3 regions of the Rhizobium sp. 05N430 genome follow, and region 2 is predicted to be linked to each of the others. Evidence: riboswitches for the same ligand, from Rfam matches in the RefSeq annotation. Region 2 holds a riboswitch; each other region holds the start of a gene.
What was found. A riboswitch is a leader RNA that binds a small molecule or an ion and turns the genes downstream of it on or off. The one in region 2 is predicted to bind cobalamin.
Positions count from the first base shown of each region.

Region 1: another riboswitch for cobalamin. It lies ahead of cobU (bifunctional adenosylcobinamide kinase/adenosylcobinamide-phosphate guanylyltransferase); the one in region 2 lies ahead of AC1DJO_RS21895 (ABC transporter substrate-binding protein).
Region 3: another riboswitch for cobalamin. It lies ahead of bluB (5,6-dimethylbenzimidazole synthase); the one in region 2 lies ahead of AC1DJO_RS21895 (ABC transporter substrate-binding protein).

Region 1 is NZ_JBFTMO010000001.1:456,902-461,523, forward strand. It holds gene AC1DJO_RS02290 (cobyric acid synthase) at 1-807, shown strand, start outside; gene AC1DJO_RS02295 (chloride channel protein) at 804-2,594, opposite strand; cobalamin riboswitch at 2,817-3,207, shown strand; gene cobU (bifunctional adenosylcobinamide kinase/adenosylcobinamide-phosphate guanylyltransferase) at 3,490-4,002, shown strand; gene cobW (cobalamin biosynthesis protein CobW) at 4,008-4,622, shown strand, end outside.
Region 2 is NZ_JBFTMO010000012.1:57,724-62,345, reverse strand. It holds partial or broken gene AC1DJO_RS21910 (hypothetical protein) at 1-252, opposite strand, end outside; gene AC1DJO_RS21905 (ABC transporter ATP-binding protein) at 388-1,152, opposite strand; gene AC1DJO_RS21900 (FecCD family ABC transporter permease) at 1,149-2,189, opposite strand; gene AC1DJO_RS21895 (ABC transporter substrate-binding protein) at 2,186-3,202, opposite strand; cobalamin riboswitch at 3,368-3,623, opposite strand; gene AC1DJO_RS21890 (GntR family transcriptional regulator) at 3,784-4,470, shown strand; gene AC1DJO_RS21885 (GntR family transcriptional regulator) at 4,510-4,622, shown strand, end outside.
Region 3 is NZ_JBFTMO010000001.1:594,393-599,014, forward strand. It holds gene AC1DJO_RS02930 (NAD+ synthase) at 1-1,498, shown strand, start outside; gene AC1DJO_RS02935 (NYN domain-containing protein) at 1,583-2,290, shown strand; gene AC1DJO_RS02940 (TolB family protein) at 2,323-3,153, shown strand; cobalamin riboswitch at 3,171-3,352, shown strand; gene bluB (5,6-dimethylbenzimidazole synthase) at 3,396-4,079, shown strand; gene AC1DJO_RS02950 (DUF2865 domain-containing protein) at 4,076-4,622, opposite strand, start outside.

The DNA of each region.
Region 1 (4,622 bases), on a different contig from region 2:
GGCTGGCCGTGCTTCGGCGTCGTGCCCTGGCTGAAGGCAGCAGGCGGGCTGCCTGCAGAGGATTCAGTCGTTCTTGAAAAACTGGCGCGTGGAAGCGGGGCCGCATTGAAGATCGCCGTCCCGGTTCTGCCGCGGATCGCCAATTTCGACGATCTCGACCCGTTGAGAGCCGAAGACGACGTCGAGCTGGTGTTCGTGCGCGCCGGGGAGCGTCTGCCCGAAGACGCGGCGCTCGTCGTGCTGCCGGGCTCCAAATCGACGATCAGCGACCTTGCCGATTTTCGCGCCGAAGGATGGGATCGCGATCTGACCTCCCATGTCCGGCGCGGCGGCCGGGTGATCGGCATTTGCGGCGGTTATCAGATGCTCGGCCGCAAGGTTCACGATCCGCTCGGCATCGAGGGCGGAACAGCGGAAGTTGACGGGCTCGGGCTGCTCGACGTCGAAACCGTCATGGCGCCGGAGAAGACGGTCCGCAACAGCCATGCTGTTTCTGCCGAATATGGTACGCCGCTGTCAGGCTATCAGATCCATCTCGGCGTGACCGAGGGGCCGGATTGCAACCGGCCGTCGGCCGTGGTGGATGGTGCCGCCGATGGTGCCATATCGGCGGATGGATGTATCGTCGGCACTTATCTGCACGGGCTGTTTTCCAGCGATGCCTATCGCAGCCGGTTGCTGCGGAGTTTCGGCCTTCAGGGCGAAAGGCGCAATTACGCGGAGAGCGTCGACCGGGCGCTGGATGCCGTTGCGGCCGAACTGGAGGCGCATCTCGACCGTGACTGGCTGAACCGGCTGCTTGGCTAGATTTCCCCGGACATTTCGCGGCGCCGCCGGTCGAGCTCTTCGCTGTAGCGGCGCAGCGTGTGGCTTTCGCTGAGCTGGCCGACGACCTTGCGCTCGATCAGATTGTTGAGCACGGCGAGCGCTTCGCTCTCGCTCTTGTCGAAGATGGCGGCTGCCTGCTTGGCATTCATCTGCGGCTGCAGGAAATCGTTCTTGTAGCGAACGAAACTCTCCAGCCCCTTGCCCTCATCGTCGGTGGCGATCGGATTCGCATGAATTTCCGGCACCAGCACCAGACCGGCATATTTGCCTGTGTCATCGACGAGGATGACGCGTTGCGTGGCGCCGGCGGGAAAGGCCTTCTTGAATTCCTCGACGGTGGTTGCGGCATTGGCGGTCTTGACGTCGGCGCGCATCAGCTTGTCGACCGTCAGATTGCGGATCCAGCCGACATCATGCGCGCTGCGAATGCTTTCGCCGCGCAGGTGAAAACGCCATGTGGCGAAGGAGTAGCCAAAGGTGGTGCGCACGACCAGCGAGGAGGTGATCACGGCTGCGAGCACCAGCGCGGTAATCGGAAAGTCGCCGGTAATTTCCAGCGCCAGGAACGTCATCGTCAGCGGTCCGCCGATGATGGCGACGGCGAGCGAACTCATGCCGACGACGGCATAGACTTCCGGTGTCAGCGAAGCATGGGCGAAGAGCGGGGCGGCATAGGCAAAGAGCTTGCCGAGCAGCGCACCCATGAACAGCGAGGCGAAGAACAGGCCGCCCCTAAATCCGGAGCCGATCGACACCGCGGATGCAAGCGACTTCAACAGCAGGATACCGACAAGCGTCGGGATCGCCACCTGATGCGCCAGGTTGAGATGCAAGGCGCCGTGACCTGCCGAAAGCACCTGCGGAGAGATTGTGGCCAGCAGGCCGACGACGATGCCGCCGAGCGCCGGGCGTACCGGCGTCGGTACGGAACTCTTGCGGGCCAGTTCCTCGACAAAGGAAACGCCCTGCATGATCAGGATGCCGGCTCCGGCGCAGCAGGCGCCAAGCAGAATGGCCGGCACATAATCGGCCGGCACCACAGTGCCGAACCTGCCGACGTCGATGGTGAAATCGTTGCCTGCCAGCAGCCGTGCCACCAGCGTCGAGAGCAGGGCAGAGACGACAACGGGTGTCAGCGAGACGATGGTGTAGGTGCCAATGATCAGCTCGAACGCGTAGAAGGCGCCGGTTAGTGGGGCATTGAAGGCTGCGGCGATAGCGCCTGCCGCACCGCAGCCGAGGAGGACGCGCAGATCGGCGCGGCGCAGCTGCAGCTTCAGGCCGAGCTTCGAGGCCAGGCCAGCCGCCAGCTGCGTATAGCCGGCCTCGAGGCCCACGGACGCGCCAAAACCGTTGGAGATCAGGTTCTGGATCGCCACGATGATGCTGTCCGTCAGCGAGAGGCGGCCACCATGCAGCGCATTGGCCTCGATCGGGTCGACCATCGGCTTCTTGCGCGTCCTGCTGAGGATGAAGAGCAGCAGGCCGAGAAGCATGCCGCCGCAGACCGGTGCCAAAAGCAGCAGCAGCTTGTTGCTGATATCGGAGGAGCTGAGACGATCGACATCGCTGATGCCGAAGATGAGGCTGTGCATCTCGCGGGAGATCAGGCTCATGCCGGTGACCGCGCAGCCAGAGATGACGCCGACCGCGCCACCGGCGAAAACCATGCCCATTTCGTTCTGGCGCGCCAGCGCGCGCAGCCGCGCCAAATCGAATTTGAGATGGCGCCGCGTCAGGCGGCCGATATCGGTTTTCGTGAGCATGATGACAGAACTAGGCGACGGGGAGCAGGATCAAGGAAGCGCGCGTTGTGCGCCGCATGATTTCGCGAGCAATTGCAGCAAAAGCGAGGCGACGGCAAGTGAAATCGCGTCGTAAGTCAATGAATTTAATAGACTATCTGTTTGGTAGACTCAGTCGTGTTAATACGGGGCATTTTCCATCATGCCAGGCTCGATTGACTTCGCGCTGCCGCGCGCCTAACGATGAAATCAATAACGGATGGTTCCGGAGCGGTGATTGCCGCCCTGGATGAAAAGGGAATGTGACGGGGCGGACCCAAACCGGGCGTCTTCATCACAGCCGACCCCGCGACTGTAGAGCGGTCAGGGTCTTCCATCCGGTGCACCGGCACCACTGGCTGATCGCTGCATTCCGCGGCAGGGCTGTGGCTCAAGGACACCGGAAAAGCCACTGGAATGCATCGTGATCAGCAGGGGCTGGACGCCTCCATTTCTACGAATCGTCCGCCTTTTCACGAGAATGCAGCCGGGAAGGCGAGGAAGATCCGCTGGCACGATCAGGGATGGCCTTGCGCCATCCCTGTCGAGGCCTCAAACCGCGAGCCAGGAGACCTGCCAACCGTGCCGGGCGAAGAGCCCACCCAAGGGCAATCTTGTCCGCTGCCAGCACGGAGGTTGTCATGGCTGAAACACGAATTTGCATGCCGTTACGTGCGGCCCTGAGGATTTCCCTCATTCCTGTGCTTGTCACAGGAATCCAGCGTGCCCAAGTCCTTGGGCACAGGAGACTCGTTTTCCTGCAGTTGCGATTCATTCACGGCGCCGACGCGCCGTGGCTGGATTCCTGTGGCAGGCGCAGGAATGAGGGACGTGGGTGTGGCGGACGCCAATACGCTGATGCCGGAGCCATCCTCACATGAGCAGCACCACCTTCGTGCTCGGCGGCGCCCGTTCGGGAAAATCCCGTTTCGCAGAGCAGCTGATCGCCGATAGCGGCCTCGAGCGCCACTATATCGCCACTGGGCGTGCCTGGGATGACGAGATGCGGGCGCGGATTGCCGCCCACAGGAACGATCGCGGGCCATCCTGGACGACGCATGAGGAGCCGCTGCAGCTTGTCGAGTGCCTGTCGGCCGCCGACGGCGAAGGGCGGGCGATCCTTGTCGATTGCCTGACGCTCTGGGTCACCAATCTGATGATGGGCGAGCGGGACATGGCGGCGGAATCTGCTGCCCTTGCTGCCTGGCTGCCGAAGGCCAGGGCGCGGCTTGTGCTTGTTTCCAATGAAGTCGGCCTCGGGATCGTGCCCGAGAACCGGATGGCGCGGGATTTCCGTGATCATGCCGGGCGGCTGCACCAGATGATCGCGGCCTCTGCCGCGGACGTGTATTTTATCGCGGCAGGGCTGCCGCTGAAAATGAAGGGTTGAAGTTTATGAACCAGAAGATCCCCGCAACCGTGATCACCGGCTTTCTCGGTGCCGGCAAGACGACGATGATCCGCAACCTGCTTTCCAACACCGGCGGCAAGAAGATCGCGCTGATCATCAACGAATTCGGCGATCTCGGCGTCGATGGAGACGTGCTGAAGGGCTGCGGCGCCGAGAACTGCACCGAGGACGACATCATCGAACTGACGAACGGCTGCATCTGCTGCACCGTTGCCGACGATTTCATTCCTACGATGACCAAGCTGCTCGAGCGCGAGCAGCGCCCCGATCATATCGTCATCGAGACCTCGGGTCTTGCGCTGCCGCAGCCGCTGGTCGCCGCCTTCAACTGGCCCGATATCCGCAGCGAAGTGACCGTCGATGGCGTCATCACCGTCGTCGACAGCGCTGCCGTTGCCGCCGGACGGTTCGCCGACGACCACGATGCCGTCGATGCGCGCCGCGCCGAAGACGAGTCGCTCGACCACGAGAGTCCGATCGAGGAGCTGTTCGAGGATCAGCTGACCTGCGCCGATCTGATTGTGCTCAACAAGACGGACCTGCTGGATGCCGCAGGCATTATTCGCGTCCGTGACGAAGTGGCGTCGCGCATTTCGCGG
Region 2 (4,622 bases):
GCTGTCCCAGGCCTGCGGGTAGCCGAGAATGAGATAACCCACCACCTGGTTGCCCAGCCATGCGAGCAGAACCGCATAGATCGCCATTTGCCGCGGAAGCGCCATGGCGGAAACCGCCGACAGCGCAACGAAGGGCGTGACGCATGCGAAATAGAGACTAAGGACGACGCTGGAGCCCGCTGTCATGGCAATCCAGGCTGCCGCGGCACCCGTTGAGACGGGATGCAGAGGAAGCTGACGACGTTCGGTCATGACCATGCTCCAGTTCATCGGGATCTACTGTAGCGAACTTCCAGTGAAATGCCATCCCGGCAAACTGGCGCAACACTCCCAATTGCGCGCGCCGGCAATTCTCCATGAACCTCAGGCAGCGGCTCAAGGCCATCTTCAGTCTATCGCATATTGAATGTTGTAGCGGCCGTGCACCGCCGATTGCTCGACATACGCCCGGACGCCAAAGACGCGGGCAATCAGATCTTCGTTCAAAACCTCCCATGTGGTTCCTAATGCAACCACTTTACCCTTCTGCAGCACGGCGAGGCTGTCGCAGAACATCGCTGCGAGATTGAGATCATGCATGGCAATGATGCAGGTCGTCCCGAGTTTCGACACGAGGGATAGAATTTCGAGCTGGTGCTGGATATCGAGGTGGTTTGTCGGTTCGTCGAGCAGGAGCTCGGTCGGCGTCTGAGCCAGAGCTCTCGCGATATGGACGCGCTGACGCTCCCCGCCGGAAAGTGTCTGCCATATCTGTCCGGCGCGGTGTTTCATGTCGACCCGCTCCAGGGCCATGTCGACGGCCGCATCATCTCCCGCATCCCAGGCAGAAAGCAGGCCGCGATGCGGCGTGCGCCCGAGCTGGACGACGTCACGCACGGTCAGCGGCGTATCGGTTGCCGATTGCTGCTCGACGAGAGCAACGCGCCGGGCGAGACTGGCTCTAGAGAGGATGGCGACGTCGTCCTCGCCGAGACGGATAACGCCGCTATCGACGCGGCGCAGGCGGCAGATTAGCCGCAGCAGGCTGGACTTTCCCGAGCCGTTCGGGCCCAGCAGACCAAGCACCTTACCTGGGGTCACCGATAGCGTGATGCCATCGATGATTAAGGTGTCGCCGGCCGAATAGGACACGGTATCGATGGAGATGCTCATGCACTTCTCCCGACGCGATAGAGGATGATCGCGAAAGCTGGGGCGCCGAAAAGCGCGGTGACCACACCGATCGGCAAGATCTGTTGCGTGATGATGATCCGGGAAACGATATCGGCCCCGACCATGAAGATCGCACCGCCGAGCGCCGTGGCCGGTAGGAGACGGCTGTGGGACGGGCCAACGATGAAGCGGGCGGCATGCGGGATGACGAGGCCGACAAACCCGATAGAACCGACCATGCTGACGACGGCCGCAGTCATGATCGCGGTGATGCCGAAAAGAACGATCTGCACCCGCCGCACGGCAACGCCGAGCGATGCGGCGGCATCCGAACCGAAGGCAAATGCATCGAGCGCGCGGGCGTGGAACTGGCAGGCGGCGAAGCCGGCGATCGCGATCGGCACCGACAGATAGACATCGGGCCAGCGGACGCCGCTCATCGACCCCAGGAGCCAGAACAGCACGCCGCGCGCCTGTTCCGCATTTGCGGATGTCGTGACGATATAGGAGGTGAGCGCATTGAAGAGCTGCGAGCCGGCAACCCCGCAGAGAATGATCCGTTCGCTGGAGCCCCCGGTGCCTGTCGCAAGAATGCCGACAAGCAGGAAGGCCACCACCGCACCGATAAAGGCACCACCCGACAACGAAAGAACGCCATAGCCGAGTCCGAGGATCATGACACAGACGGCCCCGGTCGAGGCGCCGGCGGAAATGCCGAGCACGTAAGGTTCGGCGAGCGGGTTGCGAAGAAGCGCCTGGAGGATGGCACCGCAGAGGGCGAGAGAAGCGCCCGCACTGGCCGCCGCCAAAGCGCGGCTGAGCCGGTAGTCCCAGATGACGCCTTCGTGGATGCGGCTGAGTTCGAACGCCGTTCCAAACAGCCGGTTCGAAACCGCCTTGGCGGTTGTCGCAACTGGGATCGCAATCTCGCCGATCGAGACGGCAAGGCTGATCATGACGCCAAGGAGGAGAACGGCGGCGGCGGTGAGCGCAACGAGCGCCCACCACCGGCGTTGCCAGGAAGCGGCAACTTTCACTGCGTAAGGCCGAAGGTCTTGATGCCGTTTGCCAGCGTTTCGATGCCGTCGATCGTGCGGATCGTCGGGTTCATCGACTGGGCGTCCATCATCACGAAATGCTTGTTCTTGACGGCCTCGAGTTCCTTGGTAACCGGATCACTCTCCAGGAAATCGATCTTTACCTTCGGATCATCGGCGGCATAGCGGCGGCGGTCCATGGTCGCGAGGACGATGACGGCAGGATTTGCCTGGGCAATCGTTTCCCAGCCGACCAACGGCCATTCCTCTTCGGTCGTGACGACATTCTTCGCGCCGACCGTCTTGAGAATATAGGCCGGAGCGCTGTTCTTGCCGGCGATGAAGGCGTCGCCCTTGACCTCTTTGCTGGAGAACCAGAAGACAACGGGCAGGTTCTTGCCCGAGGCACCCGAGATCGAGGCAACGGCTGCAGCCTCACGCTTCTTCAGATCGGCGATCAGGGCATCGCCGCGATCCTTGACGTCGAAAATTTCGGAGAGCTCCGCGATCTCCTGATAGATCAGGTCCATCGTGAACAGCTCCTTGCGAACGCCATCACCGCCATCGGCATTGATCTTGGCGACGCAGTCGGCAGGCGCGATGTAGGTATTGATGCCGAGATCGGCGAATTGCTCGCGCTTGCCGACAGAGCCTTGCGCACCGACATGCCATTCGAATTCGGCGGCGACCAGATCGGGTTCCTGACCGACGACGGCCTCGAAGCTTGGATCGTTGTCGGCGAGCCTTTTGATCTTGCTATTTGCATCGGCATATTGCGGCAGGACCGGCCCGACCCAGACGGCGGTACCGGCGACCTTGCCGGCAAGACCAAGCGAGAACAGGACTTCGGTCATCCCCTGGCCGATCGAGACGATCTTCTCAGGCGCCTTCTTGAACGTGACCTGCTGCCCGCAGTTGTTGAGGGTCAGAGGATACTGCGTGGCGGCAAGGCTTGTACCGGCGAAGCCGGTCAGGCCGAGGGCAAATGTGAGCGTGGCGATAATCTGGCGCATGGGACCTCGATTTAGGAGAAGCGGGCAGCACGACGCCGCGGAACACGGCGTGACTGCTCACGCAGCGCGGACGCGGAAAGCCCAATCGAGGCGGATGGAGGCCATGTATCGGCGAAGGGTCAGGTCAAACATGTCTGTTCCTTTCCAGGCATCCCCGCCCGGCTGATTGGATCGTGTTTGACGGCAGGTCTCCTGGCTCGCGAATATTCGCCTCTCATCTGCCTTCCCGCGATAACATCGCAGTGGCATGGCCTTGCGGCCCAAGGGAGACATCCAGCAGGCTGGTCTCCCGTGATGATCGGCAATCCGCTTACAGTTGCGGGGGCAGCCACGGTCTTGGTCCCTTTTGGGTCGTCCGCACCGTGTTCCCTATTAATCCCGTCGGAGACTTCCTCCGGGAACCGTCGGATGCAGTTACGACGCTAATATCCCGGCCGTCAAGACGCGCAGCGCGCCACCCTGGTTCGGCAATCAGGGTTCAGTACCCGCAGAACGGCCGCCAATCGCGTTTTCGCTTGTTGAATACGGCATACTTATTCCGTTATATATGAAGAAAATGGGAATATCAGAGGTAATGGCCGTTGAACGAAATCTCAAACGAGACCGTCGCAGAGAGCGGCTATCGGCAAATAAGGGCGGATATCATTTTCGGGCGGCTTTCTCCGGGGCAGAAGCTCAAGCTTGAAAATCTGAGAATCGCCTACCAAACCAGCGTCAGCACACTGAGAGAGATTCTCAACCGCCTGACATCGGAAGGCCTCGTCGTTGCCGAGGGGCAGCGCGGCTTCGAAGTCGCGCGTGTTTCGGTCGCCGACCTGAGAGAGACCGCAGCGCTGCGTCTGCTTCTCGAGGAGCACGCGCTGGAGCAGGCCTTCGAACAGGGCGATGTCGAATGGGAAGCGCGGCTGGTCTCGGCCCATTACAAGCTGGCGCGCATGGAAGAGGTGATGGCCTCGGGCGATACCAGTAGGGCGGAAGACTGGAAGCGCTACGACTGGGAGTTTCACCAGGCTCTGATCTCGGCCTGCGGATCGCGCCTGCTGATGGAAACACATTCGGCGGTGTTCGACAAATATCTGCGATATCAGATGGTGGCATTGTCCTATCGCGGCGGCGTTGCGGAAGAAGAGCACAAGCAACTGCTGGAGGCCGCTCTTCAGCGCGACATCACGACGGCGAAGAGAATATTGCAGCGGCATATTCAGCAGGGCGTCGAGCATGCGCTGAGCAAGGGTTCACTGGCGACCATTCGCCTATCGGCAGGATAATGTATTCCACGCACGATGGTGCGGGACGTAGAGGAATCAATGCTCAAAGTGACCGGTGAACATTCCGAGACTGTCAGCGACGTCGTCTCCCGGCAAATTCGTCAGGATATCATCTCCGGGACATTGGCGCCGGGTGCGAAGATCAAGCTGGA
Region 3 (4,622 bases), on a different contig from region 2:
GGTGCTGAAACCGGCATTCCTGAAGGCCTGCCTCAAGGCCATCGAGGACCTCGCAGCCGATACCGCGGATGGCGGACCGGGTCTGATTGTCGGCTTCCCGCGGCAGGGCGAGACCGGGCGGCACAATTCGGTCGCTGTGCTCGATGGCGGCAAGATCCTGGTGTTCCGGGACAAGATCGATCTGCCGAATTACGGCGAATTCGACGAGAAGCGCGTCTTTGCCGAAGGCTCGATGCCGGGACCGGTGAATTTCCGTGGCGTCAGGATCGGCGTGCCGATCTGCGAGGAGATCTGGAACGATCTCGGCGTCTGCGAGACGCTGGCCGAAAGCGGCGCCGAAATCCTGCTGGTGCCGAACGGCTCGCCCTATTATCGCGGCAAGGTGGATGTGCGCCATCAGGTGGCACTGCGTCAGGTGATCGAAACGGGCCTGCCGCTAATTTTCGCCAACCAGCTCGGCGGCCAGGACGAACTGGTCTTCGACGGCGCGAGCTTTGCCTTCAACGGCGACAAGTCGCTGGCCTTCCAGATGAGCCAGTTCGAACCGGCGCTTGCCGTCACCACCTGGAAGCGCGGCGACAATGGATGGCGTTGCAGTGAAGGACCGATGTCGCATATTCCGGAGAAGGAGGAGGCCGATTACCGCGCCTGCTTGCTCGGCTTCCGCGACTACGTCAACAAGAATGGCTTCAAGAATGTCGTGCTTGGCCTCTCCGGCGGCATCGACTCGGCGATCTGCGCGGCAATCGCCGTCGATGCGCTGGGCGAGGAGCGGGTGCGCACCGTCATGCTGCCCTACCGCTACACGTCCGAGGATTCGCTGAAGGACGCTGCCGAATGCGCCAAGGCGCTCGGCTGCCGCTACGACATCGTGCCGATCGAGGCGCCGGTGACAGGCTTTACCTCGGCGCTCTCGGACCTCTTCGAAGGCACCGATAGCGGTATCACCGAAGAAAACCTGCAGAGCCGCGCCCGCGGCACGATCCTGATGGCGATCTCCAACAAGTTCGGCTCGATGGTCGTCACGACGGGCAACAAGTCGGAAATGTCGGTCGGCTATGCGACGCTTTACGGTGATATGAACGGCGGCTTCAATCCGATCAAGGACCTCTACAAGATGCAGGTCTATGCGATCTCGCGCTGGCGCAATGCGCATGTGCCGCCGGATGCGCTTGGACCGTCAGGCGTGGTGATCCCGCAAAATATCATCGACAAGGCGCCCTCCGCCGAACTGCGCCCCGATCAGACCGACCAGGATTCGCTGCCGCCTTATCCGGTTCTCGACGACATTCTCGAATGCCTCGTCGAAAAGGAAATGGGTGTCGACGAGATCGTCGCGCGCGGCCACGATGTCGCGACCGTGCACCGGATCGAGCATCTGCTCTATCTTGCCGAATACAAGCGCCGCCAGTCGGCGCCCGGCGTGAAGATCACCAAGAAGAATTTCGGCCGCGACCGCCGCTATCCGATCACCAACCGTTTTAGGGATCGTGGTTAGCGATCGTTAACCCGATCAACCGAAAGCTGCTGACGGCAGTCTCTTCTCGCGTTTCTATGCTTTGGAAACGCGGGAGGTTTGAGCATGCGGGAAACCAAAGTCGCCGTCTTCATCGATACGGAAAACCTGCCGGCGCGCTGTGCGGGAGAGATCATCAGCATCGCCGGCGGATACGGACGCCTTATCGAGCGCCGGGCTTACGGCGACTTCACGAAAGAGGCGGCGCAGCCGTGGATCGCGGAGGCCGGACGTCAGGCACTCAGCCTGCAGACGGCTGTCAGCTCCCATTCCGGCAAGAACGGCGCGGATATCCTGCTTGCCATCGATGCAATGGAATATCTGGCCGGTTCGGCGATCGATCTTTTCTGTATCGCCAGCAGCGACCGCGATGTCGGCCATCTGGCGATGCGTATCCGCATGCGCGGCAAGCAGGCGATCGGACTGGGCGCGCCCAACGCATCGGCGCTGTTGCGGCAGTCCTTCGATGATTTCTTCGAGCTGAATGTTGGTGAGGCGAATTCCACCTTTGCGCTGCCGAAGGTGATTGCGCTGCAGCCCTCTCCAAATATCCGGCCCTATATCACCCAGGCGCTGCAGGCGGCCAAGCTGCAGGGCGAAGGCTGGCTCGATATCGCTGAACTCGGGACGCTCTTGCGGCAGGTCTATCCGGAGTTCAAGGCGCAGCATTTCGGCGCTCCGAACCTCAGCTCGCTTTTGAAGCGATGCGCCTTTATCGAAACGCAGATGCATGGCACAAACCGCATGCAAATCAGAATGAAGCGGAACGGCTAAGCGCCGGGCCGCAGCAAATGCGGGAGGCATGCATGCGCAGTTCGGTCGAGATCTACAATATCCGCACGGCCAAGAGCCGGGTCGTGTTCCAGACGGAGCAGCTGATCGAGGCGCCGAATTTCTCGCCCGATGGCCGCTACCTGCTGCTGAACGGTGATGGCCTTCTCTATCGCTTGTCACCGGACGGTGAGGGCGGTTTGCAGCAGGTCGATACCGGCTTTGCCACGGCCTGCAACAACGATCACGGCATTTCGCCCGATGGCCGCCGCTATGTGATTTCCGACAAGACCGAGCACGGCAAATCCTGCATCTATACGCTGCCGTCGGAAGGCGGCGCGCCAAAGCAGATCACGGAAAACCTGCCGTCCTACTGGCATGGCTGGTCGCCTGACGGAAAGGAACTCGCCTATTGCGGCATTCGCGGCGATCTCTTCGATATCTACACGATTTCTGTCGATGGCGGCGCGGAGCGGCGGCTGACGCAGGGCGAGGGGCGCAATGACGGGCCGGATTATTCCTTTGACGGGCAGTGGATCTATTTCAATTCCAGCCGTACCGGGCTGATGCAGATTTGGCGCATTCATCCCGATGGGACCGGTTTGGAGCAGGTCACGCATGACAATTACGGCAACTGGTTTGCCCATCCGGCGCCTACCAACGACAAGGTGCTGCTGCTTTCCTACGACCCTGACGTCTTCGATCATCCGCGCGACCTGCATGTGCGCCTGCGGTTGATGGATATGGACGGCGGCAATCTGACGACGCTCTTCGAGCTGTTCGGCGGGCAGGGCACGATCAATGTTTCCTGCTGGTCACCAGAAGGTGACGAGTTTGCCTATGTCCGGTATTTCCCGTCTACTTGAAGCGTCTCTGAAAAGCGGGCAAGAGGCTTTGGTCAGGTGCCCGCTTGTCGCGGGAGAATCGGGAATCCGGTGCAAGCCCGGAACGTGCCCAACGCTGTAAGGCCGACGCCTGCCGCATCATGCCACTGGTTGACACCGGGAAGGCTGCGGCGGGCGGATGACGCCAAGTCAGAAGACCGGCCTGGCATCATAGACTGATCCCGCGCGGACGGCGGGGCGGTTGCGTTGTTGGGGATTTGACGATGCGGCCCATGAACAAGGATGCGCTTGAAGGCGCGTCCGCCTTTTCCGCTGACGAGCGCGACGCCGTCTACCGGGCGATCATGACCAGGCGCGATGTGCGCGACCAGTTTCTGCCGGATCCTGTGCCATCCGATGTGCTGGTGCGGCTACTCGAAGCTGCGCACCACGCGCCTTCGGTTGGCTTCATGCAGCCCTGGAATTTTATCGTTGTCGAAGATGCGGGTGTGCGGCAGCGCGTCTGGAACGCCTTCGATCGCGCGAACCGCGAGGCGGCTGGGATGTTCGATGGCGAGCGGCAGGCGACATACCGCTCGCTGAAGCTGGAGGGCATCCTCAAGGCGCCGCTCGGCATCTGCATCACTTGCGATCCGTCGCGCAGCGGTGACGTCGTGCTGGGGCGCACACATAACCCGCGTATGGATAGCTATTCAACCGTCTGTGCAGTGCAGAACCTCTGGCTCGCAGCACGGGCTGAAGGCATTGGCGTTGGTTGGGTCAGCATTTTCCATGAGAGCGAACTCAAGGAAATTCTCGGCGTGCCCGCGCATATCGAGATCGTCGCCTGGCTCTGCGTTGGCTATGTCGATGCGCTCTATAGCGAGCCCGAGCTGGCCGTCAAAGGCTGGCGGCAGCGGCTGCCGCTCGACGAGCTGATCTTCCGCGATGGCTGGGGCCGCCGCTAATTCCGCTGTTGCTGCTGCGGCTGCGGGCCCGATGTCGCCGGGTTCTTTAGGTCGATACTGCCCTGGTCGCCGGCGAGAAATTGCGGGCCGATCTGGCGTACCTTGCTGTTGCCGGGGTCATAGGGACGGTCGGGTATCTGTGCCTGCGGCGCAGCCGGTGTGGGGGCTGCAGTTGCCGGCGGCTTGGTGGTGATCGTCGTGATCGAGCCTTTCTGCGGCGGCGCGCTGACCGTCTGGTTCTTGCGCATCTGCTCGTAATAGGCGGTCAGATTGCAGGTGCAGGAGGATTTCTCGCCGGGCGCTCGGTTCTTGTAGGCGAAGGCGTTTGGCATAGCGCTGTAGCGGGCGCCAGTCGCGGCCGAGATCATGTTGGCCGCGTCGGTGTTGGAGACGTCCTGATAGAACAGCTCCGTCTCGATGCCGGGGCACATTTTCGAGCAGGTCGAGGCGTCGCGGCTGAAATCGATCGAGGTCGCATTGGTGCTGATCGGGAAGAAGCCGCCGTCGCAGATGCGCACGCACATGGTGCTGACATGCGACATC